4 regions of the Gottfriedia sp. NPDC056225 genome follow, and region 1 is predicted to be linked to each of the others. Evidence: predicted binding sites of a transcription regulator. Region 1 holds the regulator's gene; each other region holds the start of a gene.
What was found. Region 1 encodes Rex, which represses fermentation and respiration genes when NADH is low (regulators of the CRP and FNR family bind a similar motif). Its sites were predicted from a motif close to TTGTGAAATATTTCACAA; they were not measured.
Positions count from the first base shown of each region.

Region 2: ACFCYN_RS11735 (L-lactate dehydrogenase) is a predicted target of Rex. The motif match lies at 6,313-6,330, and genes of this name have one in related genera.
Region 3: ACFCYN_RS01290 (AtpZ/AtpI family protein) is a predicted target of Rex. The motif match lies at 2,542-2,559, and genes of this name have one in related genera.
Region 4: ric (iron-sulfur cluster repair di-iron protein) is a predicted target of Rex. The motif match lies at 2,693-2,710, and genes of this name have one in related genera.

Region 1 covers NZ_JBHJTJ010000066.1:3,242-11,309, forward strand. Annotated here, with positions in the region: gene ACFCYN_RS23020 (ABC-F family ATP-binding cassette domain-containing protein) at 1-1,867, opposite strand, end outside; gene ACFCYN_RS23025 (redox-sensing transcriptional repressor Rex) at 2,029-2,655, shown strand; gene ACFCYN_RS23030 (CPBP family intramembrane glutamic endopeptidase) at 2,698-3,369, opposite strand; gene groES (co-chaperone GroES) at 3,643-3,927, shown strand; gene groL (chaperonin GroEL) at 3,986-5,611, shown strand; gene ACFCYN_RS23045 (ATP-dependent DNA ligase) at 6,562-7,413, opposite strand; gene ACFCYN_RS23050 (hypothetical protein) at 7,648-8,052, shown strand.
Region 2 covers NZ_JBHJTJ010000014.1:88,426-96,493, reverse strand. Annotated here, with positions in the region: gene ACFCYN_RS11770 (MFS transporter) at 1-204, shown strand, start outside; gene ACFCYN_RS11765 (peptidoglycan D,D-transpeptidase FtsI family protein) at 314-2,473, shown strand; gene pstB (phosphate ABC transporter ATP-binding protein PstB) at 2,699-3,526, shown strand; gene phoU (phosphate signaling complex protein PhoU) at 3,552-4,205, shown strand; gene ACFCYN_RS11750 (nucleotidyltransferase family protein) at 4,313-5,299, shown strand; gene rpmG (50S ribosomal protein L33) at 5,385-5,534, shown strand; gene ACFCYN_RS11740 (5-formyltetrahydrofolate cyclo-ligase) at 5,653-6,219, shown strand; gene ACFCYN_RS11735 (L-lactate dehydrogenase) at 6,407-7,354, shown strand; gene ACFCYN_RS11730 (M15 family metallopeptidase) at 7,493-8,068, shown strand, end outside.
Region 3 covers NZ_JBHJTJ010000001.1:263,653-271,720, reverse strand. Annotated here, with positions in the region: gene ACFCYN_RS01300 (AmiS/UreI family transporter) at 1-21, shown strand, start outside; gene ACFCYN_RS01295 (S8 family serine peptidase) at 199-2,403, shown strand; gene ACFCYN_RS01290 (AtpZ/AtpI family protein) at 2,665-2,889, shown strand; gene ACFCYN_RS01285 (ATP synthase subunit I) at 2,892-3,272, shown strand; gene atpB (F0F1 ATP synthase subunit A) at 3,274-4,008, shown strand; gene atpE (F0F1 ATP synthase subunit C) at 4,090-4,305, shown strand; gene atpF (F0F1 ATP synthase subunit B) at 4,480-5,004, shown strand; gene ACFCYN_RS01265 (F0F1 ATP synthase subunit delta) at 5,001-5,540, shown strand; gene atpA (F0F1 ATP synthase subunit alpha) at 5,563-7,071, shown strand; gene ACFCYN_RS01255 (F0F1 ATP synthase subunit gamma) at 7,157-8,011, shown strand.
Region 4 covers NZ_JBHJTJ010000062.1:5,875-13,942, forward strand. Annotated here, with positions in the region: gene ACFCYN_RS22700 (spore germination protein) at 1-1,129, opposite strand, end outside; gene ACFCYN_RS22705 (hypothetical protein) at 1,346-1,576, shown strand; gene ACFCYN_RS22710 (hypothetical protein) at 1,746-1,970, shown strand; gene ACFCYN_RS22715 (hypothetical protein) at 2,102-2,320, opposite strand; gene ric (iron-sulfur cluster repair di-iron protein) at 2,774-3,481, shown strand; gene ACFCYN_RS22725 (Crp/Fnr family transcriptional regulator) at 3,562-4,251, opposite strand; gene ade (adenine deaminase) at 4,438-6,159, opposite strand; purine riboswitch at 6,191-6,292, opposite strand; gene ACFCYN_RS22735 (Cof-type HAD-IIB family hydrolase) at 6,788-7,558, opposite strand; gene ACFCYN_RS22740 (LacI family DNA-binding transcriptional regulator) at 7,634-8,068, opposite strand, start outside.

The sequences.
Region 1 (8,068 bases):
TTTTCTTACTTGTTAATTCCTGTACTAATTGAAAGTCACCGTAAACTTCTGGTTTGCATAGTTCTAGTTCGATTGTTTCTATATCAAGCTCAAATTGCGAGATATTGCTTTCAATCTCCTCAATACGACGCTGAGTTTGACGAAGTTTTTTCTTTAATTCTTTGTCTTGTTGATAATCGGAAACTGGTTGAGATGATTGTTTAACTTGTGTTAACATAACTTCTTTTTCAGCTTGTTCTTTCTCATATGCTTCGTTTTTCTTAAATTGGTAATAGTCATAATCACCTAGATAAATTGATAATCCTTCTTTTGCTAGTTCGAAAGTTTTTGTGGATAATCTGTTCATAAAATAACGATCATGTGATACAAACAAAATAGTCCCAGGATAATCTAATAAAGCATTTTCTAAAACTTCTTTACTATCTAAATCCAAATGGTTGGTAGGCTCATCAAGAATTAGAAAATTAGCTTTTTTCATCATAAGTTTTGCTAATGCTAATCTTGCTTTTTCTCCACCGCTTAAAGAGGTAACGATTTTAGTCACATCATCGCCAGAAAATAAAAAATTCCCTAATATTGTTCGAATTTCTTGTTCAGGCTTTAATGGATAATCATCCCAAAGTTCATCTAATACTCTTTTATTAGATGTAAGCTTAGCTTGCTCCTGGTCATAGTAACCGACCGAAACATTTGCACCAAAATCAATTGTTCCTTGTAATTTATTTAAATCACCAATAATCGTCTTAAGTAATGTCGACTTTCCAACACCATTTGGCCCGACTAATGCAACACTATCTCCTCGGTTCAATACAAACTTCATTGTGTGATCAATTGTAGGGATGCGGTTATATCCAATAAATAAATCTTGTACAGAAAGGACGTCATTTCCACTTTGTTTTTCAATTGCAAATGAAAAATTAGCTGAAGAATCTTCTCCAAGTGGCTTGTCTAATCGAACCATTCTGTCAAGTTGTTTTCTACGACTTTGTGCTCTTTTTGTAGTTGAGGCACGTGCAATATTACGTTGTACAAAATCTTCAAGCTTAGAGATTTCTTCTTGTTGTTTTTCGAACTGCTTAAGCTCTTGTTCATATTGAGCAGCTTTTAAATCAAGATATTTACTATAGTTACCAACAAAACGTTGATGCCTACGATTAGATATTTCATAAACAATATTTACAACTTGATCAAGGAAATATCGATCGTGTGATACAATTAATACCGCACCAGGATAAGATTGTAAATAACGCTCTAACCAACTAAGTGTATCAATATCCAAGTGATTTGTAGGCTCATCCAGTATTAATAAATCAGGCTTTGTTAATAATAATTTACCTAAAGCAAGTCTTGTCTTTTGCCCACCGCTTAACGAAGAAATTTTTGTTTCGTAATCTTCATTACTGAAACCTAAGCCACTAATAATTGAACGAATATCTGCTTCAAACTGATAACCGCCGTTTTCTTTGAATGTATATTGAAGATGATCATATTCATTCATAATCTTGTCATAAACAGACTGATTAGAATAGACTTCTTCTTGAGTCATTTTTACTTCTAATTTTCTCATATTTTCCTGCATCTCAACTAAATGATTAAAAACAGAATAATATTCTTCCCATATCGTTTGATCACTTTGTAATCCAGTATTTTGGGCTAGGTAGCCTACAGTAACGTCCTTAGGCTTATTTATCTCGCCTCCGTCGTAAGACAATTCACCAGCAATTATTTTGAGTAATGTAGATTTTCCAGCACCATTACGACCAACAATCGCAACTCGATCATTCGTTTGAACTTCTAATTTTATATTTGAAAGAATAATGTCACTACCAAAATACTTTGAGACATTATTTACTTGTAAAAGAATCATGGATAACACCTCATTGCAAAATTTTTTATCTGAGTAACTGTAGACTGTCAAAATTCTTAAATATAGTGTATATTTTACATTAGAACAAGTACTTTATAACTAAAGTAAAGCTAAATTACACACCATAGTAAAAAGAATTACAGTAAGTGGGGGATTAAAAAATGGACTCGGAACAAATTAAAATTCCACAAGCTACTGCTAAACGTCTACCTTTATATTACCGTTTTATAAAGAATTTGTCTTTATCAGGTAAACAAAGAGTTTCTTCAGCAGAGTTAAGTGAAGCAGTAAAGGTAGATTCCGCTACGATTAGAAGAGATTTTTCTTATTTTGGAGCACTTGGAAAAAAAGGATATGGATATAACGTAAATTACTTATTAACTTTTTTCTCGAAAGCGCTTAACCAACATGAAGTGATGAAAGTTGCATTAATTGGTGTAGGTAATTTAGGAACTGCATTCTTACACTATAATTTTATAAAAAATAATAATACTAAAATTGAAATGGCATTTGATATTGATCCAAATAAGATTGGAACTGAAATTGGTGGAGTACCTGTTTATAATTTAGATAATTTAGAAGACGTAATGAATGATGATATTCAAATCGTTATTTTAACTGTACCTGCACCTGTAGCTCAATCAATTGCAGATCGATTAAATGGAAAAAATATAAGAGGAATCTTAAATTTTACTCCTGCTCGAATTAGTGTACCAGAACATATTCGTATTCATCATATAGACCTAGCGGTTGAACTACAAACATTGGCATATTTTTTACAACAATAAATTTAGATTAATTTAAAAACCCCCAAATTATTGGGGGTTTCTTTAATGTAAATTTAACTGCTGAAAAACTACAAATGTGTTCATTAACATGTGTGTTAAAATTGGAACGATAATTGAATTTGTACGTTTGTATAAATAACAAAATACGAAACCAATTAGGAAGTAAGATAAAAAGAATGGTAAGTCGCCATGCATAAACGAAAATATTGCTGAACTAATCCCAGCAGAAATAATAAATGGTAAGCGATTATAAAGTCTTTTGAAAATGATTCGGCGGAAAATTATCTCTTCTAATATCGGTGCTACTAGACTTGGTATAATAATAAATGCAGGATTCAGTTTAGCGATATTTAAGATATTTTGAGTATTTTCGGAGCCTGTATGTAAATTGAATACATAAATTAAAATGATATTACACACAATTTGAGTTGCCATCGTAATGAAGTAACCTAAAATTACCCAATTTAATATTGTACGATAGTTATGCTTAAAATTCTTCATTCCTTCAAAAATGGGCTTATGTAATAAAATCAGTATAATAATTAAACCAGTTATGAAGCTAATACAACTCCATAAGGCCACCGCTTCAAGAGAAGCCGTTTTCTTTTCCACTCCAGCGTATAAATTACTATTTAATAAATAGGGAACCCCAAATGCCGCCGAATATTGAATAACAGCATAAGTTAAGATAATCAATAAATCTCTAGTTTTCAATAAGATAGCTCCTTTGTGTTGATATTTTTCATAACCCAAAGGTTGATAACAACATGTACATTATTTTACTCGTTTCTTTAGTTTCTTAAAAGAAATTTTCGTTTTTTATTTTACATTTAATTGTAAAGATAAAACTTAATATATTTCGACAAGAAAAGTGCCTGCTTCAGACTTGCAAAATTTTTTAATATTATTTAAACTATTAATTGTGTTAGCACTCAATATTAATGAGTGCTAAAAAATAATGATTTGATTATTGAGGAGGTATTACACATGTTAAAGCCATTAGGTGATCGTGTTGTAATTGAGCTTGTTGAGTCTGAAGAAAAAACTGCTAGCGGTATCGTGTTACCAGGTAGTGCACAAGAAAAGCCACAAGAAGGCAAAGTTGTTGCAGTAGGTACTGGACGTGTACTTGAAAATGGTGAGCGCATTGCTTTAGAAGTATCTGTAGGTGACCGCATTATCTTCTCTAAATACTCAGGTACAGAAGTTAAGTACGGTGGTACTGAATACCTAGTACTTCGTGAAAACGATATTCTTGCAATCATAGGTTAATAAAATAAAATACTTAAATTAAAAAATAAATTTTTTAAATTATAAGGAGGTCATTTCAATGGCTAAGGACATTAGATTTGGTGAAGAAGCTCGTCGCGCAATGTTACGTGGTGTAGACGCTTTAGCTGATGCTGTAAAAGTAACATTAGGACCAAAAGGACGTAACGTAGTTCTTGAGAAAAAATTCGGTTCTCCATTAATTACAAATGATGGTGTTACTATCGCAAAAGAAATCGAATTAGAAGATGCATTCGAAAACATGGGTGCAAAATTAGTTGCAGAAGTTGCTAGCAAAACGAACGAGATTGCTGGGGACGGTACAACTACTGCGACAGTTTTAGCGCAAGCTATGATTCGTGAAGGTCTTAAAAACGTAACTGCTGGTGCAAACCCAATGGGTATCCGTAAAGGTATCGAAAAAGCAGTTGCTGTAGCAATTGAAGAATTAAAAACAATCTCTAAACCAATTGAAGGTAAAGAGTCAATCGCTCAAGTTGCTGCAATTTCTTCAGCAGATCCAGAAGTTGGACAATTAATCGCTGAAGCAATGGAGCGCGTTGGTAACGACGGTGTTATTACACTTGAAGAATCTAAAGGCTTCACAACTGAATTAGAAGTAGTAGAAGGTATGCAATTTGACCGCGGATACTCTTCACCATACATGGTTACAAATTCAGAGAAAATGGTTGCTGAATTAGAAAACCCATATATCTTAATTACAGATAAAAAAGTAACAAATATTCAAGAAATCTTACCGGTACTTGAACAAGTTGTTCAACAAGGTAAGCCACTATTAATCATTGCTGAAGATGTTGAAGGTGAAGCACAAGCAACAATCATCGTAAACAAATTACGTGGTACATTCAACGCAGTTACTGTTAAAGCTCCTGGCTTTGGTGACCGTCGTAAAGCAATGTTAGAAGACATCGCAATCTTAACTGGCGGTGAAGTGATTACAGAAGAATTAGGATTAGATCTTAAAACAACTAACATCACTCAATTAGGTCGCGCTTCAAAAGTTGTAGTAACAAAAGAAAACACTACAATCGTTGAAGGTGCTGGTGAAACAGCATCGATCCAACAACGTATCGGTGTAATCCGTGCTCAATTAGAAGAAACTACTTCTGAATTCGATCGCGAAAAATTACAAGAGCGTTTAGCTAAATTAGCTGGCGGTGTAGCAGTAATCAAAGTTGGTGCTGCAACTGAAACTGAATTAAAAGAACGCAAATTACGTATTGAAGATGCATTAAACTCTACACGTGCTGCAGTTGAAGAAGGTATTGTAGCTGGTGGTGGTACTGCATTAATGAGCGTATACAATAAAGTAGCTGCAATTGAAGCAGAAGGTGACATTGCGACTGGTATCAACATCGTATTACGTGCACTTGAATCTCCAGTTCGTCAAATCGCTACAAACGCTGGTCTAGAAGGATCAGTAATCATTGAAAAATTAAAAGGTGCGGAAGTTGGCGTTGGTTTCAATGCTGCTAACGGACAATGGGTAAACATGATTGAAGAAGGAATCGTTGACCCAACTAAAGTTACACGTTCTGCACTTCAAAACGCAGCATCTGTTTCAGCTATGTTCTTAACAACTGAAGCAGTAGTAGCTGACATCCCTGAGAAAAATGCTCCAGCAATGCCTGACATGGGTATGGGCGGCATGGGCGGCATGATGTAATAAGTCGCCTCACATTTTTGTGATGCTGTTACAATATCAATTAAAATAACCACTTCCTAAATGGAAGTGGTTTTTTAATTTGAAAGAAAAAAAAGATAATAAAGTTTAAAGCTTACTTTATACCATATTGAACCTCAATGATAAAAATACTTTTAATTTATATTACCTTCCTACTATTTTCCATTAACCAATATAGTAAATTCAGAATATATTAAGTAGAGGACAAGCTAATAGAAATGAGGGGATAAGATAGACGAAATTAAGGAATTACAGGAAAAAATTGCAGATATCAAGGAACGTTTAGCCGTTGCAGAAAGTACAATTTAGAAAAGTTGAACAAAAAATTGAGAGAATTGAAAGTAACACTAGTTGGACTATACGTTTAATAATAGGAGCAATTATTATGGCGGTAATCAGAATCACTCTTAAAGGCGGTATTTAATATTTAAAGTAACATCGTCATACTCTCTCCTTTGGTAAATGTAATTAATAATAGACTACACTTCGTGGTTAACTATATAGATGACATACTAAAATAAAGTAAAAAACCTGGTACTTAAAAGGTTTTTTATTTTTAGATAATGCTATGGTCTTAATTTTAGGCGTACATGGGCGGAAATAATCCTAATAAATTAGGAAAAAAAGGTAATGTAAATAAAACTAAGGTATTATTGACTAAATATTGTACAAATATGTATATTTAAACTTAATACAAGTAGAAATATATTGTTGATAGAGTACACTCTATTAAATAATTTTAAGGATGATTTAGATGAATATTGGTTTATTTAGAGGTTGCCTTTTTGGTCTTTTATTTTCTATACCATTTTGGATATTTATACTTTGGCTTTTATTTAAATAGACTGATATAAAAAAGCCCCTTTAAGTTGTAAAAGTGACTAATACTTTCTACTTTAAAGGGGATCACTAGGTATTTATTTTGATTTGTTTTAAACAATAAAGTCATGGAAAATAGGTTCAATTAATTCTCCGTTATTTAATTGCCCTCTACTTTTTATCACGCATCGAACAAAAGGTTCTACATAAATATAATTTTTATCTTCTCCAGTTTTTATATGCTTAGTTATACTAAAGAAGGCCGTTTTCTGACCAGTATTCATTCCGAATTCTACTAGACCCACGTTTACAAATTCACCATTTATGGCTTCAGAGATTAATAATCCCATTCCTTGTTTTTTATATCCTGTTATATAGTAATTACCATATCGCCAGTTAATAATTTTTAGCCAACTTAGAGATCGGTGTGCTGGTATATAAGTAGAGTCCTTAGATTTAGCTACAATACCTTCTAGTCCAAGTGTTTTAATTTGTTCAAAAAACATTGTTCCTTCAGATTCAATATAAAAACTCTTTTTAATCGAATCCTGATCAACTAGGGTTTTTGAAAGGATATTCTTTCGATAGGATAATGGTTCTTTTATTAAATTTTTATTTTTATGACGTAAAATATCAAAAGCAATATATGTTAATGGAAATTGCTTACTTCCTTGCAATATTTTATTCTCTTGAATAAAGCTTACTCGATTGGTTACCGCTTCGAAATCTTCCTTTCCGTCGCAATAACAAACTAATACACCGTCTAAGTAACAATCATCTAAGTCGATATTTTCGAGTTCAGGAATTCTTTCTGTGATCTCGGTACCATTTCGATTAAAAAGTTTATTCTTTCCATCCTGTCTTTCAAGCATTACTCGAACACCATTTGATTTCAATTCAAAATAATGATTATCTGAGTCAAATGGTTTATCAGCATTTTGTAATAGCATCGGTTCAATAAACATTTATCTGTTCGCTATCATGATTGTTGCTTTTCAACATAATCAAGATTCCTTTCTTTTTAGAGTTTGATATATATAAAATAACATACGTATTTCATTCACTATATAGCCATTTAGTCGGGTTATTTTTAGACTTATAATTGTTAATTTACTTTTAAATCAAATGTATTTCAAGTCATAACTCGTCTATTTTCACAATAAGATAAAATATCTTCTTTTGAAAAGTGGTGTTATGAAATGGGGAGGAAAAATAATTTCAAAATAACAGAACCAATGTTGAATGAGTATTATGATTTAAGTCAAAAGAAAAAGGATATTGAAAATCAGTTAGAAGAACTACAAAAAGTATTTCATGGTTATTTTGATCACCAAGTTGGAACGAATGAAAAAGGTGAAATAATCGTTAATAATTTAAAGCTAGAACGAATTATAAGAAAAAGAGAAAAATTTGATGAGGAGATGACAGTTAATAAGTTAGAAGAATTAAATCTTTCTGATTTAATTCAAATTGTAAAAAGACCAGATGGAGATAAAATTAAGTCCGCGATCAATTTAGGGCTATTAAATGAAAAAGATTTAGACGGTTGTATAACGATTAACTCTTCTCAAGCTATTTATGTGAAACCACTAAAGACTAAATAAATTTTCTAAAACAAGG
Region 2 (8,068 bases), on a different contig from region 1:
AAGGCCAGGGAATATCGAGTGGAATATATAGTGATACGTGAAGTTTATTTGAATAGTGGTAGAATGTTTTCAATTGCAGTATTCATTGTTTGTACTATATTGTTTCCAGCGAAACAAGTTATTCCATTGTTAATGTGTTTATTTGGTACAGGACACTTTTTGGTCTATTTCGTAATGAGGAAATTAGAATTTAACCATGCTTAATACAAGATAGTTCACTAAATTGTCAAAAGTATATCTGTAAATCTGTTTCCAATTCAATAAAATAATAATACGCGTAATGAAAGCAATGGTAGAAAAAAGAGGAGAAAAGATGAATAAACCTAAGAAATATAAAATTACATTACCCACACGACTGAATACTCTATTTTTCCTTGTATTTGTACTATTTTCCTTTTTAATTCTAAGATTAGGTGTTGTACAAATTGTAAAAGGTGAAGACTATAAATCAGAATTAGAGCGAACAGAAAATATGACCGTCGATCAAGCTGTACCAAGGGGGAAAATTCTAGATCGTAATGGTAAGGTTGTAGTAGATAATAAGCCTTTACGTACAATCACGTATACAAGGAAAAAAGGTACGACGTCTGGTGAACTATTACAAATGGCTACTAAGTTAAAAACTTTTATTAAGATGCCAACTAATAAAATAACTGAAAGAGATCGAAAGGATTTTTGGTTACTAAAAAATCCTGAAGACGCAAAAACACTAGTATCAAAACAAGAAGATAAAGATCTAAAGGCTCAAAATAAAGATGATGATGCTGCATATAACAAAGCTTACTATAATTTACAACTTGATAAAATTACAGAAGCTGACATGAATTCGTTTAGTCCAAATGACTTGCAAATCCTTGCAATTTACAAGCAAATGAGCGTAGGTTATGCATTAACTCCACAAACAATTAAAAGTGAGGGAGTTACTGAAAAAGAATATGCAACTGTTAGTGAACATTTGGACGAGCTTCCTGGTGTAGATGTAACAACAAATTGGGAAAGAAAATACGTTTACGGTGATACGTTCCGCACAATTTTAGGTAATATTACTTCTGAAAAAGAGGGTTTACCTGCTCAGAATGTAGATTATTATTTAGCACGTGGCTATGATCGTAATGATCGTGTCGGAAAAAGTTATATCGAAAAGCAGTATGAAGATGTTTTACGAGGTACAAAAGGTAAAGCTCAAAATGTTATTGATTCAAATGGAAATGTTGTTGATACGAAGGTGATTACTGAAGGGGAACCTGGTAGTGATTTAGTACTATCAATTGATATGGAGCTTCAAGGTAAGGTTGATGAAATTGTAAAAAATAGGCTTTTACAAGCAAAAGCAACTTCAAATGGTAAATATTTGGACCGAGCATTCGTTACAATGATTAATCCGAATACGGGTGAAATTCTAGCGATGTCAGGTAAACAAATTGTTAAAGATAAAAAGACAGGAAGAAATAAAGTTATTGACTATGCAACAGGCAATCTTACTTCATCTTACGAGATGGGTTCGACAGTAAAAGGTGCAACGCTTTTAACAGGTTTTCAAACAGGAGCGATTGTTCCTGGACAAAGACAATTCGATACACCGATTAAAATTGCAGGGACACCTATCAAATCATCTTATAGTAATATGGGATGGATTAATGATTTAGATGCGTTAAAAAGATCTTCAAACGTTTATATGTTCCGAACAGCAATGGCAATTGGTCATGCAAATTATGTTCCAAATAAACCTTTGGATATCGATGTAAAAGCGTTTGATACATTCCGTAATAGCTTCAGTCAGTTTGGACTTGGTGTTAAAACTGGAATTGATTTACCAAATGAAGCAATTGGATTTAAAGGTGTCGACAAAAACCCAGGTTTCCTTCTAGATATGGCGATTGGACAGTATGATACTTATACACCACTTCAATTAGCTCAGTATATATCGACAATCGCAAATGGAGGTTATAGAATTCAACCGCATGTTGCAAAAGAATTAAGACAACCTTCTATTGGTGAAGATACTGGAGTAATTAGATCAGAAGTAAAAACAAAAGTTTTAAATCGAATTGATATGAAGGATTCATACATCAATCGAGTTAAACAAGGTTTTATCAAAGTATATAATGAACAAGGTGGTACTGCTCGTCCTTATTTCTTAGGCGTAGACTATAAAATAGCTGGTAAAACAGGTACTGCCCAGTCCTTCTATGATGGACCTGATCGTAAAAATTATAAAGAAGCACCAAGAACATATAATGAAACATTGACTGGCTATGCTCCATATGACAATCCTGAAATTGCATTTTCAGTTGTAGTTCCTTGGTTACAAACTGACCAAGCGCCTGTCAATAAATACATTGGCCGCGATATTATGGATGAGTACTTTAAATTAAAAAAAGAAAGACAATCAGTTTACAATGATGAACCAAAAGACACAACTGAAAATCAAAGTACTCAAAATAGTCAAGACGACCAAAATAAGAATCAATAAAAGAGAAGGAGAATCCCTTCTCTTTTTTTTATCTAATTTAAAAGAGCTTCTGAACTTATTTACATAATCTTTACATTCGGTTAAAACAGGTTTAATAGTTTAAGGATATGATTATTCATGTAATCAATTACCGAATTAAAAAGATTATAAATTATAGCTATTGTTTAGTTAACATTTTAAAACAACAATAGAATGCTTCCTTTAGGATGAGAGGGGATAGAAGTTATGACAGTTACATTAGATAGAGAAAATAATATTAAAAGTGAAGATATTGAAGATACAAATACAAACACAAAAAAATCAATTGTTTATGATACTCAAAATTTAAATTTATGGTATGGACAAGATAAAGCGCTAAAAAACATCAATTTAAGCATATATGAAAATGAAGTAACAGCAATTATTGGTCCAAGTGGTTGCGGTAAATCGACCTATTTAAAAACTTTAAATCGTATGGTTGAGCTAGTGCCTACAGTTAGAACAGAAGGTAAAATTCTTTACCGTCAACAAGATATTTTCGATAAAAACTATCCTGTACAAGAATTAAGAACTCATGTAGGAATGGTATTCCAAAAACCAAATGTATTTCCTAAGTCAATTTGGGAAAATGTTGCTTACGGACCAAAAATTCATGGTATTAAAGATAAAGCCTCATTAAATGAAATTGTTGAAAAAAGTTTAAAAGGTGCTGCGATTTGGGATGAGGTTAAGGATCGTTTACATGAGAACGCACATGGCTTGTCAGGGGGACAACAACAACGTTTATGTATTGCACGCTGCCTTGCAATCGAACCTGATGTTATTTTAATGGATGAGCCTACTTCGGCATTAGATCCTATTTCAACTTTAAAAGTTGAAGAATTAATCAATGATTTGAAAAAGGATTTTAGTATTATTATCGTGACTCATAATATGCAACAAGCAGCACGTGTTTCTGATAAAACTGCTTTCTTCTTAAGCGGTGAGGTAGTTGAGTTCTCAAATACAAATAAACTATTCTCGACTCCTAAGGATAAACGCACAGAAGACTATATTACTGGACGATTCGGTTAATAGAAGGGGAAATGGTGGCAATAATATGAGAAATCAATTTGAAACAGAGTTAAAATCATTACAAGAAATGATCATCGAGCTAGCTGAGAAAACAAAAAAAGCTGTAGTTAAGAGTATGGATGCATTTCGAACTGAAAATATTGAATTAGCTTTAGAAGTCATTGATGAAGATGATCGAATCGATAAATTAGAAAAAGAAGTTAATGAATTAATTTTAGTCATAATAACAAGACAACAGCCAGTTGCAGTGGATTTAAGAAGAAACTTAACGGCAATTAAGATTGCTCATGACCTTGAACGAGTTGCAGATTATGCTGTAAATATCGCAAAGTCGACAATTCGTATTCGTAGCCGTCAAGAAACCTTACCTATAGAAAATATCGAAAAGATGCATGAACTTGGTTTAGATATGTTAACAAAAGCTTCAGAAGCATACCGAACTGAAGATTTACAAGCTGCAAAAGAGATTGGTGAAATTGATGATCTAGTTGATGAGTTATATGGAACGACTGTACGAAATTTAATGTCGAGTATTGTTGAGTCGCCTGAGCATGTTGCAAATATTTTGCAAATGGCATTCATTTGTAGATATCTTGAAAGAATTGCAGATTATGCAACTAATATTGCAGAGAACATTTACTATTTAGTAAAAGGTAAGCATTATTTATTAAATCAATAAAATAAAAAAGGGTGTTCAGTTCTAATTTTACTGGACGCCCTTTTGTCATATTTATGTAATATTAAGCATACTTCTTTAACTAGTATAACATATTGGGGTGGTAACAAATGAAGGTTGTTATTTTAGCTGGAGGATACGGTCAAAGGCTTTTACCAATTACTAACAACATTCCTAAACCACTATTACCAATCGCAAATAGAGCGGCAATTGAGCATTTATTATTACATCTAACAAGATTGGGGTTTAATGAGTTTATTATTCAGCTTCATTATATGTCCCAAGCTATAATTGAAACAATTAACGCGATGAAATTAAAAAATGTTTCAATTGATTATATTATAGAAGAAAAAAGCTTAGGCTCAGCTGGTTGTTTACGATTATCTAAGCATTTTCTCAATGAACCCTTTCTATTAGTGAATGGTGATATTTTATTTGATGGAGAAATTAGAGAGGCATTAAAGAATCATTTAGAAAATAAAAGTAAATTTTCTATGTTTGTAAAACAAGTTGAAAATTGTGGGTCTTATGGAAATGTAAAAGTGAAAAATGGACAAATAATCGATTTTATTGAGAAGCCTAATGAGGGTAGTGAAATTAGTAAACTAGTAAATACCGGAATTTATATTATGAGTCCGGAATTATTATTTCAAATTCCAGAAAATCGATATTTTGACATTAGTAACGACCTAATTCCTTTAATGTTAAAAAATAATATTAGATTGAATGCATATCATTTAGAAGGCTACTGGATTGATTATGGAACTCCTAGACGTTTTGCAAAGCTAAATGTAGATTGGATTGAAGAAAAATTAAACTTGCCTATTCCGGCCGTTCAAATATTACCACGAATTTTTTTAGGTGAGCATGTAACGATTAATAATAATGTAAAGATTGTTTCTCCAGTAATTATTGGCAATGATGTTACGATCGAAGAAAACTGTGTAATTGGTCCATACGTATCAATCAGCTCAAATATTAGAATCGATCAGGGGAGCGTTTTACAGCATCAAGCAGTCTTTCAAAAATATACTCTGAATTATGAAAATAAATTTGTACATAATTCAATAAAAAAAAAATCAAAAGAAATGCAATGAATCAATAAAAGGTATGGAAATTATCGTGAAAGAATGTTATTATATACAAGTCTGATTATGTCACTATGTCAGGAGGGAAAATAAAATGCGCGTAAATATTACTTTAGCATGTACAGAATGCGGAGATCGTAACTACATCACTACTAAAAATAAACGTAATAACCCAGACCGTCTTGAGCTTAAAAAATATTGCCCAAGACTTAAAAAAGTTACAGTTCATCGCGAAACAAAATAAACAGTAGGAATTTTCCTACTGTTTTTTTTTATATAAAAATTTATAATCTAATTAGAAACGTCATTTTACTATTTAATCCTATTTATAGAAACTTTAATCCTGACCTTAGGAGGCCATAATGGAAAAAAAAGACATAAGAAATAATATGATGAAAAATTTGAAAAATATATCATCATTGGACAGAGAGAAAAAGTCGAAGCAAATTATAGAAACATTAATTAGTACAAAACAATTAAAGGATGCAAACATAATTGCAACAACGATGCCGATGGAGCACGAGATAAATACTAAGTATTTAATAGCTAATTGTTGGAATGAGAATAAATCGGTTGTTGTACCGAAATGTAATCACAAAACAAGAGAAATGGATTTTTATAAAATCAGTTCGTTTGAAGATTTAAAAGAAGGCTATTTTGGTATACAGGAGCCGATTGAAGAAAATTGCGAAAAAATAGAAAAGGAACAGATTGATTTAGTAATTGTTCCTGGAGTAGCGTACACATTAAAAGGAGATCGATTAGGATATGGCGGCGGTTATTACGATCGGTACTTAGAAGACTATAATAAACCTCTTTTAGCTTTAGCGTATGATATTCAAATCGTTAATGAGCTACCATCAGAGAAACATGACATTAAAATACCTTTAATCATAACAGAATCAAAAATAATACAAGCTTTCCAATAAGTGCATAAAGCGACACCTTTTGTTTAAAATAAATGATGAATTAAACCGATATTCCTTAAAGAAAATTGGTTTTTAATGTTTATTGTAACAAATTTGTAAAATGTTTCACAAACTTTAAGCGGATATACATATATAATATAAAAGTCCCAATGACTTACACTTTTATAACACTAATGAGGTGGATTTAATGTTACAAAAAGAAATTAATCGTGTCGCACTTATTGGTACAGGCGCAGTTGGAGCCAGTTATGCTTTTGGAATGTTAAACAAAGGTATTGCCGAAGAATTAGTTATGATCGACTTAAACAAAGATAAAGCAGAAGGAGATGCGATGGATTTAAGTCATTGTTTACCTTTTGTCAGTTCTAGAACAAAAATCTGGGCTGGAGATTATAGTGATTGTAAAGATGCAGATTTAGTCGTTATTACAGCTGGAGCTGCACAAAAGCCTGGAGAAACACGACTAGATTTAGTGGTTAAAAATTGCTCAATTTTTAAAGGCATCGTTGGAGAGATTATGGCTTCTGGTTTTGATGGAATCTTTTTAATCGCTACGAATCCAGTTGATATATTAACTTATGCAACATGGAAATACTCTGGGTTACCGAAAGAAAGAGTAATCGGATCAGGTACTAGTTTAGATACTGCACGTTTTAGATATATGCTAGGGGACTACTTTAATGTTGATTCTAGAAATATCCACGGGTATATAATAGGTGAGCACGGGGATAGTGAACTTCCTGTTTGGTCACAAACAACTGTTGGTACTTCACCAGTGCACCATGTTTTAAAGAAAAATCCGAAATATAGTCAAAGAGAGCTTGATGAAATCTTTTTAAATACACGTGATGCTGCATATCATATTATTAAGAAGAAAGGTGCAACATACTACGGTATTGGTATGGGGTTAGTTAGGCTAACTAAAGCAATACTTGAAAATGAAAATAGTATTATTACTGTTTCAGCATATTTAGAAGGTCAATATGGAGAAAATGATATTTATATCGGTGTTCCAGCGGTTTTAAATCGAGGCGGAATTCGTGAAATCGTCGAATTAGATTTGAATGAATTAGAACAACGACAATTTAAAAATTCAGTTGAGACATTAAGAAAAACGATGGAACCTATTTTGTAAGCAGTACGAAAAAACCTCTTTCATTTTGAAAGAGGTCTTTTTATAGAAAAAGAAGAATAATTTCATTACGTGTAATTTGAAAAAGATGCTGTCTTTTAATTTGTTATGATAACGATAACTGTTCAGAGGGAGGCTGTTTTGAAAAAAATAAATCGAAAGTTCGTCTGGTTGTTAATTGCTTTAATCACAATTGTTGGACTAGCTCTTTTTATTAAGAACCAAAATAGTATAAACAATGAACCAAAAAATCAAACAGCAAAACGTTCACCAGTGTTCCCAAATTATAATCATACGGCTATAGAAGCTGAGAATGGCTTACTAGAGGTCACAAATCCTAAATCAGATTTAGTATTAGTGAATAAAGAAAGAAAGCTTCCAGATGGATATGGACCTCCTGATTTAATTTATCCCATTGTTCCGTTACATGGTGTAAGTAAAGATAAAACTTTAATGAGAAAAGAAGCAGGTCATGCTTTAGAAAAATTATTTGAAAAAGCTGAATCAGCTGGTATTGAACTGACACCAGTTTCCGCATACCGTTCTTTTGAAAGACAAAAAAGCTTATATAATTATTATGTACAAATTCATGGAGAAGATTGGACACAATCCTTTAGTGCTGTTCCCGGTACAAGTGAACATCAAACTGGATTAGCAATTGATGTATCGTCGCCTAACTTTGGAAATAAGCTAGAGCAGGGATTTGGAAAAACAAAG
Region 3 (8,068 bases), on a different contig from region 1:
CAACCTGAATTAAAAAATTAATGATTATTCATAAAGAAAAGACTAACTTTGGTGAGCTAATTGCTTCACCTAGAGTTAGTCTTTTTTCGTTTTGAAAAATTTACAGATTCTAGAGAAAATTACCTTTATATACATGATTGGACGATTAGTGAGAAAGCTAAAAAGAAAAATATCTATATAAAGGAGAACCAAACTTGAATGAAAAATTACTTTCTTAAAATAATGATTTGTTTAGTTTTTTTGCTGATACCGTTTAAAAATTATGCTGTAAATGCACATGAAGAGCAAAAACAAGTAGCCTTAATTTCAATTAAAGATGGCATGATCACACAAGCATTAAAATATATTGGGGAACGCTTCCCAAATGTAAAAATAAGACAACAATATACTGAAACTTATTATGGTCTTTCTGTGTCAGGTTCTCTTGAAGAGCTATCACAGTTAGCCAAGTTGCCACTAGTACAAGATATGCATTTTGTAACAATTTATAGAGCTCATTTAGAAGATAGTATCCCTTTTATAGGGGCCGATGAAGCTCAGCTTTATAAGGACAAAAGGGGAAGAAAGATTACTGGCGAGGGTGTTAAAGTAGGGATCATTGATACTGGAGTTGATTACAAACATCCAGATTTGAGATCGAACTACGGTGGGGGATATGACACAATCGACTTAGATAAGGATCCGATGGAAACTAAGCTTGAAGAAAAGAGTACGTTTCACGGTACACATGTGGCCGGCGTAATCGCAGCAAATGGGAAAAGAAAAGGCGTCGCACCAAAAGCGACAATCTATGCTTATCGTGCACTAGGTCCTGGTGGTGTTGGTACTTCTGAGACTGTTATGGCAGCGATTGAGCGAGCAGTGAAGGATAAGGTAGATATTATAAATTTATCATTAGGAAATGATGTAAATGGACCGGATTGGCCTACGAGTATTGCTCTAGATAAAGCTGTAGAAAAAGGTGTACTAGCAATTACTGCTGCTGGTAACTCTGGACCAGGATTATGGACTGTTGGTTCACCCGCTACAGCTTCAAAAGCTTTAACAGTTGGTGCGAGCTATCCACCTGTACTTTTCCCGTCAATCCATGTGAAAAATAAAGAAACGATTATTAGTCCTATGATTGGCTCAGTTAAATGGGGTAAAGGGTTAAATGGCCGATTCGTATTTAAAAAATATGGAGAAAAAAGTGAGCTTAAAAGAGTTAAAGATAAGATCGTCTTATTAGAAAGAGGTAAGCTTACGTTTACTGATAAAGTGAAAAATGCTCAAGATGCCGGAGCGAAGGCTGTAATTGTTTATAACAATGTTGATGGAAATTTCATCGGCCAAATCAAAGGAAAGCTTACGATTCCTTCAGCTACTATTTCAAGAAAAGATGGTTTAATGATTAAAAAAATCATCGAAAAAGGCAAGGTAGAAGCTAAAAGCGGAAGTGAAAAAAAGGTGGATGTTCTAGCAGATTTTAGCTCTAGAGGACCTGTAACTGGTACTTGGCAAATGAAGCCGGATTTGTTAGCACCGGGTGTACAAATAAAAAGTACAATTCCAGGCGGTTATTTAGCACTTCAAGGAACGAGTATGGCAAGTCCACATGTTGCTGGAGCAGCTGCTTTATTAAAACAATTGCATCCTGATTGGAGTATGGATGATTTAAAAAGTGTACTTGTTAATACGGCAACACCATTATATAAGAATAATAAAAAGTTGTATCATGCGTACGAACAAGGAGCTGGAAGATTAGATATAGAAAAAGCTTTAGAGACAGAAACGACTTTATTTCCAATGTCACTATCTTTCGGAGTAACTAAAAAAACAGATGGATTAGTAAAGAAAGATTTTGTCGTAAGAATTTCAAACAAATCAAATGCGCCAAAACAAATTACAACTATAAATAATCAACCGGCAACTGGAATACAATGGGTAATACCAAAGCCTTTTACAATACCAGCTCGCACAAGTAAAAAGATAACTTTAAGCGCTACAGTTAATACAAAGATTTTAAAGGATGGCTTTTACGATGGGGCGATTACATTTAACACAAACGATGAAGAGAAGTTAAGAATGCCGTTTTTATTACTACAAGGAGAACCAAATTTTCCGTCAGTAATGGGATTTCACTTTGGAAGAGTTAAAGGTAAAAATCGTTACAAATATGAATTGTATTTACCAAGTAAGGTTGAGGAATACAAGATCGCCGTTTTCGAATCAGAAACATTTCGTTTATTAGGAGTAATTGATGAACAGAAAAATAGTAAGAGGGGGATTATCAAAAAAGAATTAGTTTTAAAGGAATTTCCTAAAAATGGTATTTATAAGTTTGTAATATTCTATAAACGTAAACAATATGAAAGTGCAACTGAATCATACGTTAATGTCGCGAAGATTTACGTAGAAGACTAAAAATTGGTAAGTAATTTTTAATAGTTTTTTAATTTAGGTAATTGACACTTTTTTGTAACATATTGTATGCTTAACATGAATGTTTAAAAGGGTTTTCATTACATGTAAATACTATGTTATTAAAATTTTTTGAACGTTTTGTGAACAATTTGTGAACGTTTTCAATGTTTAGAGATTTTAGGACACAATTGTTGTAGAATAAACCATGATAAGACTTTTGGCAATTTTTTGAGAATGAAAATTGACATGGAGGGATTTTGTATGAAAAAAAACAATCAACATCCTCTTAAAGCAATGACACTCATGTCTTCAATTTTAGCTCAACTTGTCGGTTCTATTCTCATCGGAATCTTTCTAGGAAGATGGATTGATTCATTTTTTAAATGGCCAGTACCAGTATTTATGATCATATTTTTATTGTTAGGTCTTTTTACTGGCATTTATGGCACGCTCAAAATAGTTAAACAATTTACACCAGGGGACTAGTTATGCAAAAAGAACAATTAAAACGCTTTGTACGAGATATGTTGTATATTATTGCTTTATCCGTTTTAGGTTGGGCTTTTACCGACTATAAAACGATTTTCACAGGTTATATTCTCGGAACCGTAACTAGCTTTTATTGTATATGGATTCTACACAGAAAGATAAATACCTTCTTTGACCGAGTTTTAAAGCAACAAAAAGTTCGATCTTTAGGTACTGTAATTTGTCTTTCAGCGGTGGCTCTAACAATGGTCATCGCGCTTCGGTATGAAAACTTTGTGAGCATACCGGCACTAACTGCGGGACTAATGACAGGACATCTTGTCATTATGATACATTTTGCAATACATCAAACGTCTTTTGCAAGGAAGAGAGGTGAATAAATTGGAACACGAAGCTAAAGGTTTTAATTTTATTGGTTTAGATTTTACGTATACAAATGTTCTAATGACAACCATTGCTGCAGTAATCGTCTTTATCATCGCAGTTACATGCGCTAGAAGTCTACAAATACGTCCGTCAGGAAAACAAAACTTTTTTGAGTGGATTATTGACTTCGTTAAAGGCCTTATCAACAGTACAATGGATTGGGAAACTGGTGGTCGCTTCCTTACACTAGGTGTGACATTACTTATGTACATATTTGTTTCAAATATGTTAGGTCTACCGTTCGATATCTCGATCGATGGAAGCTCAGTTTGGAAATCACCTACATCAGACCCAGTCATTACTTTATCATTAGCAATCTTTATAGTTGGTTTATCACATTATTATGGTATTAAAATGAGAGGCTTTAAGGCTTACGGAAAAGGGTTTTTCCAGCCGATGGGATTCTTGTTTCCATTAAAAATTATTGAAGAATTAGCGAACACATTAACGCTAGGTCTTCGACTTTACGGTAACATTTACGCAGGGGAAGTATTATTAGGTTTACTTGCAACAATGGGTACACATGCATATGCGGATAGTGTAGGTGCAGGTGTGATTTGGACAATCGCGGCAGCAATACCGATGATTGTTTGGCAAGGATTCTCTGTATTTGTTGGTTCAATCCAAGCGTTTATCTTCGTAATGTTAACGATGGTGTACTTGTCACATAAAGTGGCGGACGAGCATTAAACAGCTCACTTGAATTTGGTAGTTAGATTAAAATTATTATAAAAAATATATTTCTTATGATTAAGAAGGAGGAAATTTAAAATGGCTTTAATAGCAGCGGCAATCGCAATAGGTTTAGGTGCACTAGGTGCAGGTATTGGTAACGGTTTAATTGTATCACGTACAGTAGAAGGTGTTGCTCGTCAACCAGAATTACGTTCAACTCTTCAAGCTTTAATGTTCATCGGGGTTGCATTAGTTGAGGCACTTCCAATCATCGCAGTAGTTATCGCATTCATGGCATTTGGTAAAGCTTAAGATCATACAAATTATTAAAAAAATGGCGAAGTTTGTGTTCACATTTACTTCGCCATTCCTTTATGACACTCAGTTTTGAAGGATTCCTTTTGAAAGTTAAGTCCAAGTCGGTAAGAGATTAGGGCTATGTTATAAAAAATAAATAAATACAACCCTTGAAGGGAGTGAAAGCTTGTGTTAAACGGATCACAATTCGTATTAGCTGAGGCAGGACATGGTGTACCTTGGGGCAATGTCGTGTTTCAATTAGTAATATTTCTAATTTTACTTGCTCTTCTGAAAAAGTATGCATTAGGACCTGTAATGGGAATTATGAAACAACGTGAAGATCACATCGCTAATCAATTAGATTCAGCTGAGAAAAACAACGCAGATGCAATGAAACTAGTTGAAGAGCAAAAGCAAGAGTTAGTTGCTGCTCGTACAGAAGCTCGCGAGCTTCTTGAGAAAGCTAGAAAGCAAGCTGATGTACAACGTGAAGAAATCGTTGCAGCAGCAAAAGCAGAAGCTGAAAACTTGAAAGAAAGCGCTAAACGTGAAATTACTCGTGAAAAAGAGCTTGCAGTACAATCAGTTCAACAACAAGTTGCTTCATTATCTGTATTAATTGCTTCTAAAGTACTTGAAAAAGAAGTGAAGTCTGAAGACCAATCTGCTATTTTTGATCAATATCTTAAAGAAGTAGGCGAAGCTAAATGAGTAACGAATTAGTTGCAAAACGCTACGCAAACGCTCTTTTTGAATTAGCTACTGAACAAAATTTAGTAGAAACTGTTGAACATGATTTACAAGTAGTGAAAAAGGAATACGTAGAAAACTTAGAATTAAATAAGTTTTTACAACATCCTGGAATCACAAAAGAAAGCAAAAAGTCTGTCTTAAATGACACATTTGCTTCAATTTCTGAAACGGTATTAAATCTAGTTTGTTTATTAGTTGATCGCCAACGCTTAAGCACTATTTCTAATTTAGTAACTGAGTATGTAAAAATTGCGAATGAAACTCGTAATATTGCAGATGCAACAGTTTACTCTGTAACGGCATTGTCTTCTGAAGAACTAGAGAAAATTGGAGCGTTATTCGCTTCTAAATTAGGTAAAAATTCAATACGTGTGAAAAACGAAATTGACCCATCATTAATCGGTGGTTACAAAGTGCGTGTTGGAAACCGTATTTTTGACGGCAGCTTAAAAAATAAACTTGTTCGAATCGAACGTGAATTAATCGCAAAATAGTTTGTAGATAGGGGTGAAATGCATGAGCATCAAAGCTGAAGAAATCAGTGCGCTGATTAAAAAGCAAATCGAAAATTACCAAACTGAAATAGAAGTTAGTGATGTTGGTACAGTTATCCAAGTTGGTGACGGTATCGCTCGTGCTCATGGTCTTGACCAATGTATGTCTGGAGAGCTAGTTGAGTTCTCTAACGGCGTTATGGGACTAGCACAAAACTTAGAAGAAAACAACGTAGGTATTATCATCTTAGGACCTTACACAGGCATTAAAGAAGGCGACGAAGTTCGTCGTACTGGACGCATCATGCAAGTACCAGTTGGTGAAGCATTAGTAGGACGTGTTGTTAACTCATTAGGTCAACCAGTTGATGGTTTAGGCCCAATCGAAACGACAAAATCTCGTCCAATCGAAAACGCTGCTCCTGGCGTAATGGCACGTAAATCAGTACATGAGCCATTACAAACAGGTATCAAAGCGATCGACGCTCTTGTACCAATCGGACGTGGACAACGTGAGTTAATCATCGGTGACCGTCAAACTGGTAAAACAGCTGTTGCAATCGATACTATCCTTAACCAAGCTGACCAAAACATGATCTGTATCTATGTTGCAATCGGTCAAAAAGAATCAACAGTTCGTGGACTTGTTGAAACTTTACGTAAGCATGGCGCTTTAGATTACACAATCGTTGTAACTGCACCTGCTTCATCTCCAGCTCCAATGTTATACTTAGCTCCTTTCGCTGGTGTAACTATGGGTGAAGAGTTTATGTACAATGGTAAACACGTATTAGTAGTATACGATGATTTATCAAAACAAGCGGTAGCTTACCGTGAGCTTTCATTACTATTAAAACGTCCTCCAGGTCGTGAAGCATATCCAGGGGATGTATTCTACTTACACTCTCGCTTATTAGAGCGTGCAGCTAAGTTAAATGATGAGTTAGGTGGCGGTTCATTAACTGCATTACCATTCATCGAAACTCAAGCTGGTGATATCTCAGCTTATATTCCAACAAACGTAATCTCAATTACTGACGGACAAATCTTCTTACAGTCTGACTTATTCTTCTCTGGCGTACGTCCAGCGATCAATGCAGGTCTTTCTGTATCACGTGTTGGTGGTTCAGCGCAAACTAAGGCGATGAAATCAGTAGCAGGTACGCTACGTCTTGACTTAGCGTCATTCCGTGAGCTTGAAGCATTTGCTGCGTTCGGTTCTGACTTAGATAAAGCAACTCAAGCTAAACTTAACCGTGGTGCTCGTACAGTTGAAATCCTTAAACAAGGTTTACACAAACCTTTAAAAGTAGAAAAACAAGTAACTTCTTTATATGCACTAACACGTGGTCACTTAGACAGCGTAGCAGTTGAAGACATTACTCGTTTTGAAGAAGAAATGTTAGCTTGGATGGACGTTAACGCTAAAGGTCTTTTAGATGCTATTCGTGATACTGGTAAATTACCAAACGAAGCTGACCTTGACGCTGCAATCACAAGCTTTAAAAAGAACTTTATTGCTTCTAAATAAGAAGGCGATTTAAATATCTGGATTTGAAGGATCGGGCTCTAGCTCGTCCTTCATTTAACTGTTTACCAAAAGGTGGTGAAAACCTGTGGCATCATTACGCGATATAAAAACAAAAATTAATTCAACAAAAAAGACAAGCCAAATCACAAAAGCGATGGAGATGGTTTCTGCTGCGAAATTAAACCGTGCTGAACAAAACTCAAAGCAATTTGTTCCTTACATGGACAAAATGCAAGAGGTAGTTGGTAGCGTGGCAAAAGGTGTAAACAGTAGACATCCGATGCTAGTAACTCGTCCAGTTAAAAAGACTGGTTACATTGTCATCACTTCTGACCGTGGTTTAGCTGGTGCATTTAATAGTAACGTATTACGTGCGGTAACTAATACAATTAAAGATCGCCATAAATCGAATGATGAATTTGCAATTATTGTACTAGGTCGAGTTGGACGTGACTACTTTAAGCGTTTAGGTTACCCAATCGTTGAAGAGGTTCTTGGAATTCCAGATCAACCTTCATTCGATGATATTCAAAAATTTGCTAATCGTACAGTTCAAATGTACACTGACGGCATTTTTGATGAGCTTTACTTATCATATAACCATTTCGTAAGTAAAATTTCTCAAGAGGTTTCTGAGAAAAAGCTATTACCTTTAACAGATATTGACACAGGTAAGGCAACAACTAATTACGAATTTGAACCATCTGATGATGAAATCTTAGAAGTTTTACTGCCTCAATATGCAGAAAGCTTAATCTTTGGTGCATTATTAGACAGTAAGGCTAGTGAACACGCTTCACGTATGACAGCGATGAAAAGTGCAACTGATAACGCGAAAGAAGTTATTAGTAAGCTTACTCTTCACTATAACCGTGCGCGTCAAGCAGCAATTACACAAGAAATTACTGAAATCGTCGGTGGAGCAGCAGCACTTGGCTAATCTGCTTACGACGGCTATATAAATTGATCGGCTTTTAATGAAACAATGCTAGGAGGA
Region 4 (8,068 bases), on a different contig from region 1:
TTTGCTTAGGTAATCGAACTCCTGCTTCCCGCAATGCTTCAAATGAAACTTCCATAATCAATACTTCTACAATTGATGGAAAAGGAATTGGTTCTCGAGAAGCTGCCATACTTAGCAACAAATTAGTTGGTACCATCTCTTGATGAAAAGTCATAATCGCAACATAAAATGATGGAAGCAAAAGCGAAATTCCAAGGAATAAATAGCGTAACCATCGGATCGCTGAACTAACGATAAATCGTTGATAGTAATCCTCATGTGATTGAATCAATGAAAAAAATGAAATTGGAGCAATTAAGCAAAACGGCGTTCCTTCAACTAAAATGCCTACCCTTCCCTCAAGTAAATTAGAGCAAACTACGTCTGGACGTTCAGTAGACAAAATCTGTGGAAAAGGCGAAAAAGGATTATCTTCAATCAATTCCTCAATGTACTCACTTTCCAAAATTCCATCTACTTCAATACCTGTTAATCGACTAACGATTTCATCGATTAGCGTTTGATCTGCAATTCCTTCTATGTAGGTAATAACAATTGTCGTATTCGTATAGCGCCCAATTTTCAGCGATAGCATTTTAAGTGAAGGACTTTTAATAATTCTACGTAATTGAGATTTACTAATTTCTATCGACTCATTAAATCCCTCTCGAGGTCCTTTAATGCCAACTTCAGCTGTTGGTTCCTCTATTGAGCGTTTTTCCCACTTTGCAAGCCCTAAAGAAAACCCAGCTTTTACACCTTCTGATATAAGAATTGGATTGCCAGATGAAATTGAATCAATGCATTGCTGAAATGAAATGACCTTATTCACTTTAGAAACTGGAATTTTATCATCAATTACATCATTTATTGATTGTTCTGTGGTTGATACTTTTTCCATTAGTGGCACTAAAACAAAATTTTCAATTCCTTCTTTATCTGTTAGGCCTTCAATATAAATAATCGTTGCCCTAGTATTTCCAAATAGTAAAAATGAACGGAAAATTACGTCTGAGCAATTATCATAAATTAATTCGAGTGCTTCGATATTTTGACCATAATTGTCATATAGGGGATCTTGTCGAACATTTATTTCGTCATTCTTTTTTGACTTAAACGTTCTTAGCAATTTATGTTTATTTCGAATCAAATAAGCCCCCCCTTTTTTGCAGCATTGTCTTTTCTATAATTTTCTATTTTCAACTTCTATATACGGAAATTATTGGCAATTTTAATTATACTTTTGCTGGCGATTGACCCCATACAAAAAAACGGACTAAAAAAAGGATCTTTACGCCTTATAAACCTAAATTCTTGCGTATTTTTTTTATAAGTTGGAACAATATCATCGATAGGAGGAATCAATATGGATCATTATGAAGCATTTTTAAGTAGTAAAAATTGGATTGATAATAATTTAGATGCGAGATTTATTAATTTAAACCATCCATATGCAATCTTAATTTCTGGAGAAGAAGGTCAAATTACTTTAAGGGGTAATATTGGTACTGATAATGGACAAAATGGTGAAGAAATTTTTTCCTTTACATCTTTAAAAGACCTGCAGGAATGGTTTGAAGATAATATTGGAGAATGAATACTACATAAAAGCGAGAAAATTTGTACTTTTTTAAAATGAAAAATCCCACTCATGCCAAAATTAAATTATTGGCTGAGTTTTTTACTTTATAGAAATGTTAAAAATGCTTAATACAAAAAGGATATTGAATATTATGTAACGAATAATCTCTTTGGAGGTGTTTGATATGAGTAGTAAACTGAATGAATTAAATCAGAATAAAGAAGATTTGTTTTTAGAGGTAATGAGCGAAATGAAAGGCATACAAATTGAATTGTTAGAAGAGATTCATCGATTAAATAATGAGGTTAATTTCCTACTATCTGTTGTCATGCCAACAATTGATAAAGAAAGTCTAAATAATGATCAATTAGCCATGTTTGGTGAAATCGTATTAAATAAAAGAACTTAAGTTATCATCAAAAACGTTTAATCCAAACCCTACCTTTTAGATAGGGTATTTACCTGATTAGTTAGTTTATTAATTTATCGAGTTGTTTTCAATGTGAAATTTTAAAATTAACAGAACTTAATTTTAGTCATTCATTTTTTTAGAAAAACCTTTCCGTTATTTAATTGACACCAGTCTAGATCTGTCGTATCACTATATTTCCCGTTAAATTCATTTATCGAAAGAAATACTTCAATCGTACCTTTTTCAAGTTCTAAAAGAAGGGTATATGGCGTTAATCCGTACACGTTTGAAACTGCAATCAATTCACCTATATGGATTTTTTCTGAAAAATCTATCTTATCACTCAACACAATCTCTCCTTATGCTTTGTAATACATACTCTTCACATTTAGTTCGTCTTTATAATTCGTCCAGTATATAAGAATTTCTTCATTATAGATTTTGTTGATTTGAATAGAATTAACCCTAAAAAAAACAAAATGACTCAAGAATTGCTTGAGTCATTTTTCAATCTGTTTACATGTATATTTCAGTTTTAGTGATTAAACCAAGTACAAAAATCTTATCCTTTGTCCACTATGTGAACAATTCAACAAAATGACATATACTCTTTTGAACCAGAGTTTTTTTAAATTCCTGTCTGTACACCTTGACACTAAAGAAATCTACAAATAATTTATTTACTTTTCATATTTTCACTTTAATATAAAAATGCAAACTTGTGATTTATATCACAAAAAATAGTTCCTCAAATTGTTATTCTTTTTCTAGTTAGAAAAAAAAATGATGGAGGCTTTTTTATGAATCAACCATATAATCAATTTGATAAAATTAGCAAGATTGTTACCGAATTTCCAAAGGCTAGTGACCTTTTTAAATCATATCGAATTGATTTTTGCTGTGGTGGTAATAGACCACTAATTGAAGCGATTAAAGAAAAAAATTTGAACGTTGAAGAGATTTTAACAAAATTAAATACACTTTATCATGAATCTAAACAAATAAACGAAGCAGATATTGATTATAATAAAGCTTCAAATAAAGAATTAATTGCTCATATTGTGAACAAACATCATCGCTTTTTAAACGAAGAATTACCACTTTTAAGCCCATATGTAACGAAAGTAATGCGGGTTCACGGTCAATCTCATCCTCATTTAGTACGCTTACACAAATTATTTTTTGACTTAAAAACAGAACTGGAACAACATACTTGGAAGGAAGAAACAGTAGACTTTAAGCTAATATTAGAGCATGAACAAAATCCAACTGCTGAAAATCGTAATAAACTAAATAAAATCGTTGACGAATTAGAAGGTGACCATAACTCTGCTGGTAATATCTTAAAGGAATTACGTGAAATTACGAATGACTTTACTCCTCCAGTTGAAGCTTGTGGAACTTATCGTCTTGTCTATCAAAGACTTGAGTCTCTTGAGGCTGATACGTTCCAACATATCCATTTAGAAAATAATATCTTATTTAATCGAGTAATCGAAAGAGATTAATCAAATATTACGGGTTTAAAAATTTGTGAAAACTTATAAAGGCATATGAACTTTAACTTCATATGCCTTTTTTCTTATTCTTAATACAGCTCATTTTCGAGTTTGTCTAAATTTATGATAAAAAAACCTTCAGTATCCATGCTAATTACTTCTTTTTTTCTTAATTGATTGATTGTTCGATTAACCGTTTCCCTTGATGTACCAATCATATTTGCAAGCTCACGATTGGTAAAATGGGTTGTTATTTTAAATTGATTACTATTTAATGGTATTCCATTTGACTTACATAGTCGTCGTAATAACATGGTGATTTTGTCGTATGAATTATGTAGTGTTTGTTCAATTAACCTCGCTTGTAAATCAACAATCTTTTCGCTAAGAAACTTAAATAATTTAATGCATAATTCAGGATGTTTAATTAGTATTAGCTCAAAATCTGCAATTGGTAAAACAATTAATTTGGCAGCTTTAATAACCTCAGCATGTGCAGGAAAAGTACCTTTAAGAAATAAACCAACATGAGGAAACATTTCTTCAGCTTGTGGAATCGAAACAATTTGCTCTTTCCCTGACAGATCATTTATATGTATTTTTATTTTACCGGAATGGATAAAAAATACTCTGTCTAGACTTTCTCCTTGCATAAAGACGAATGATTTTGCAATATATTCTCTTGTATATGAAATGTCCACAATAGATTGAAGCTCTACATCTGTAAGGCCTTTAAAGAGTGGGACATTTCTTAAATGGTTAAAAATCACTTCTGACATGCATTCTTCTCCTCAAACCATTTTAGCCTGATTGTTTATCGAATATTTCTCATTTACTATTGTATAAGAATTTCATCAATTCTATTTAAAAATTCAAATTTAATTTTAGGTAATGTGACCTATCAAACTGTTTAAACTTCAAAAAGACCCCAATTCTCGGAGTCTCATTTAGTACAGTATTCTATTTTACTCATTAACCAAAACAGGAATAAATTTAAATTCATTTACACTAAATAAACCTTTAGTCGTAATTTTTATACTCGGTATAACAGGTAATGCAAGGAAAGATAAAGTTAAGAAAGCATTAAACGTATTGTTAGGTCTGATTTTTAGCAATGAATTCTCAATTTGATGTAAACCTGCTTCTACTTCTTCTGCAGACTGATTACTCATTAATCCTCCAATTGGTAATGATAATTTAGCGATTACTTTTCCCGAAGATACGACAACAATTCCACCGTTCATTTCTTCAATTGTTTTGACCGCAACATACATATCATCATCATTCATTCCGGCAACGATTAGTTGGTGAGAATCATGAGCAATGGTCGTTGCGATCGCTCCATCAATTAGATTTAGACCTTTAACAATTCCTAAACCAATTTCTTTTTCTGAATGATAGCGATCGATTACTGCTATTTTACATAAGTTTTCTTTTGCACTTGGCTTGAATAAATTATTTTCAATCGTGATTTTATCAATTATATGATTTGTAACGATACTATTAGGATTAATTTCAATAATGTTAGCGAGCGTTTTTGAGTCTGTTTTCAACTCAAGATCTTCAATCTTTATATCACCTAAGCTTAATTTAGATTCAATCAATTTTGACTCTTCATTTTTTATAAAATTGGTATTTTGACTATTTCTTACTGTAAATTCATTTTTACACCATACATCAGTAATTTCTACTAATTCTAAATCACTTAAAAATACAAAGTTTGCTTCATATCCAGGAGCTATTGCACCTTTTTGTTTTAAACCATAGCAAGTAGCTGGATTTAAGGTCGCCATTGAATAGGCAGTTACTGGATGAATCCCATATTCGATTGCTGTTCGAATACAAAAATCAATCGAACCCTCTTTCATAATATCGTCTAAATGTTTATCATCAGTACAAAACATAATGCCCCTTGCGTTTCTTTCATTAACTGCAGGTAATAAATCCTTTAGATTTCTTGCAGCGGACCCTTCTCTAAATGCAACATACATCCCTACTCTAAGTCTTTCAAGTACTTCTTGAACATTTGTACATTCATGATCTGTTGAAATACCAGCATAGGAATATGCGTTAATTTCATTTTTAGTTAGTCCTGCTAAATGACCATCTATCGGCTTTTGATACTTATGTGCTAAATTTAATTTATCCATCATCTGTTTTTCCATCGTCATAACAGAAGGATAATCCATTACTTCTGCTAAACCTAACACTCTTGGATGACTCATAAATGGCTCTAAATGCTCTGCATAAAGTACCGCTCCCCCACGCTCTAACGAAGTTGCAGGAACACAGGATGGTAGCATCACCCGAACATCTAATGGAATATTTTCCGAAGCATCTAACATCATTTTAATCCCATTAACCCCAGCAACATTTGCAATCTCATGAGGGTCTGTAATGACAGTCGTAACTCCATGTGGTAGGACTGTTTTTGCATATTCACTAGGTAAAACCATAGAGGACTCGATATGAACATGCGAATCAATGAAACCTGGTGAAATATATTTACCTTCTGCATCTATTACTACACTCGCTTCATATTCACCAATTCCAACAATGATTCCATTAGTAACGGCAATCGATTCCTCTATTATTTCTTTCGTAAATACATTAATAATTTTTCCATTTTTTATTAAAAAGTCAGCTTTTTCAGCCTTTGTGGATGTTTTCATTTCATGTAAGTTCATTTGGTTATTCCTCCTAAAAATAGGAGAGATTATGTTATGTCATATCTCTCGTAGTCAAACTATGCGGCAGTTTGGTAGATACTCTTGGACCGTTTATTTCCAAAATTATACGAGCGTATTAAGAATCACTTTAAAATAAAAGTGACTGAACTTAATTAGCTTATATTTAGTTGTAAAAAACTATATTAAAAGTATTCTATTAAATTTTGAGTCTAAAATGCAATAACTATTTTAAGAGTTTTAAATATAAAATAATTCTCAATTTTCTTTCTAATGAATTATATTATAAATGGGAATAAAGGTTGGAGTTCATCGAAGGAATGGAGTTTGAAAAAAGGGGTAAAAAAAGGATTTTATGTTCCAAGTTAATTATAAACAATTTGGCTTTTTCCACCGGATAAAACGAAATTTAAAGAAAATACATTATATGATTTAGTATAAGTAGGGTGTGTTAAAGAGGAGACAAGATTTGACGTTAATTAATTATTTTAGGATTATTATAAAAGATGTTGAAAAACAGGATTGTCAAATTAGACAATCCTGTTTATTTTTGCAGTTTTTTAGTCGAGGAAGTTATTTAACTAATTCATCCATTAGTTAATTTTTTCTTTAATAATCTCACCATATATTATATTAATAACATTTTCTTAAGAGCATTGTAAATTCCATGTTCATCGCAACTATCTGTGATTAAATTGGCTTTTTCTTTTACTTCTGTTTCGGCATTTCCCATTGCAACCCCAACTCCTGAGTGTTCCATCAGTTCGATGTCGTTCATTCCATCTCCGAAAAAGATGATATCCTCCTGCTTAAATCCATTTTCTTCTGCGATTTTCAAAATAGTTTTTGCTTTTGATCCTTCTTTCGGAATGACATCAGAGCCAAATTTATGCCAACTAACATATCTAAATTCATTGATATCATATTTTGGAAGATCTTCTGGCTTGCAAAAAAGCATTGCTTGAATAATTGAATTTTGTTCCCAATACAGATCATCAAACTCAGGAATGGTCAATCCTAGACTATCGTAGGCATTCGTTAACGAATCTCCCGGTAGCTCGAAATGTCTTTTTAATCCGCTCGCTGTTTGGAATACAATCTGATCATTGTTTTCTGTTGCAATTTTAATTAATTGCATAATAGATTTCTTTGTAAAGTTTTCCTCATGCGCTAACTCATGTCGGACATATCCAATTGATCCGTTGCATAAAACATAAGTATCAATTTCAAGCTCATCAACGATTGCTATTGCTGAAGTGTAGTCCCTCCCTGTCGCAATCCCGATCTCATGTCCTTTTTCTTTAAGAGAAATTAAAGCTTCTTTTGTACTGTCTAAAAACTTCATTTCTGTCGTGAGTAACGTTCCATCAATGTCAAAAACTATAAATTTTTTACTCATTTTCTTTCCCCACTTTAAACTAATTTTTTATCTGTGTTATAAATAGCCTCTTTGTTAATACCACCAAAATGTGATTTAAACTGAATCTCTTTCCACAATGCGATAAGGGATTTTTACTTTTTCTGTAGACTTATTTATTACTAGGTCACAAGCCTGTGCACCGACTTTCATTAATTGGTGATCCACTGTAGAGATCCCCATTCCGACTCCAATTGGTTGATTTTCTTGACCAATGATCGCCAAGTCACTTGGGATTTTCAATTGTTGAGACTTAGCAAATAAATACATACCACCAGCCACTTCATCTCCATTCGCATAGATGGCTGTTGGTCTTTTCGACAATTCCAGGAATTTCTTTGCTGCCATGTAACCATCTTCTAAGGAATGACAATCAGATATATGATATTTAGGTTGAAGCTCACCAAAAATCTCAGTATAAGCTTCAATCATTTGATTTGTACTATTGCTCTTTAGCCTAGCTGTTGTAAAAGCTACCTCATAATGCCCTTT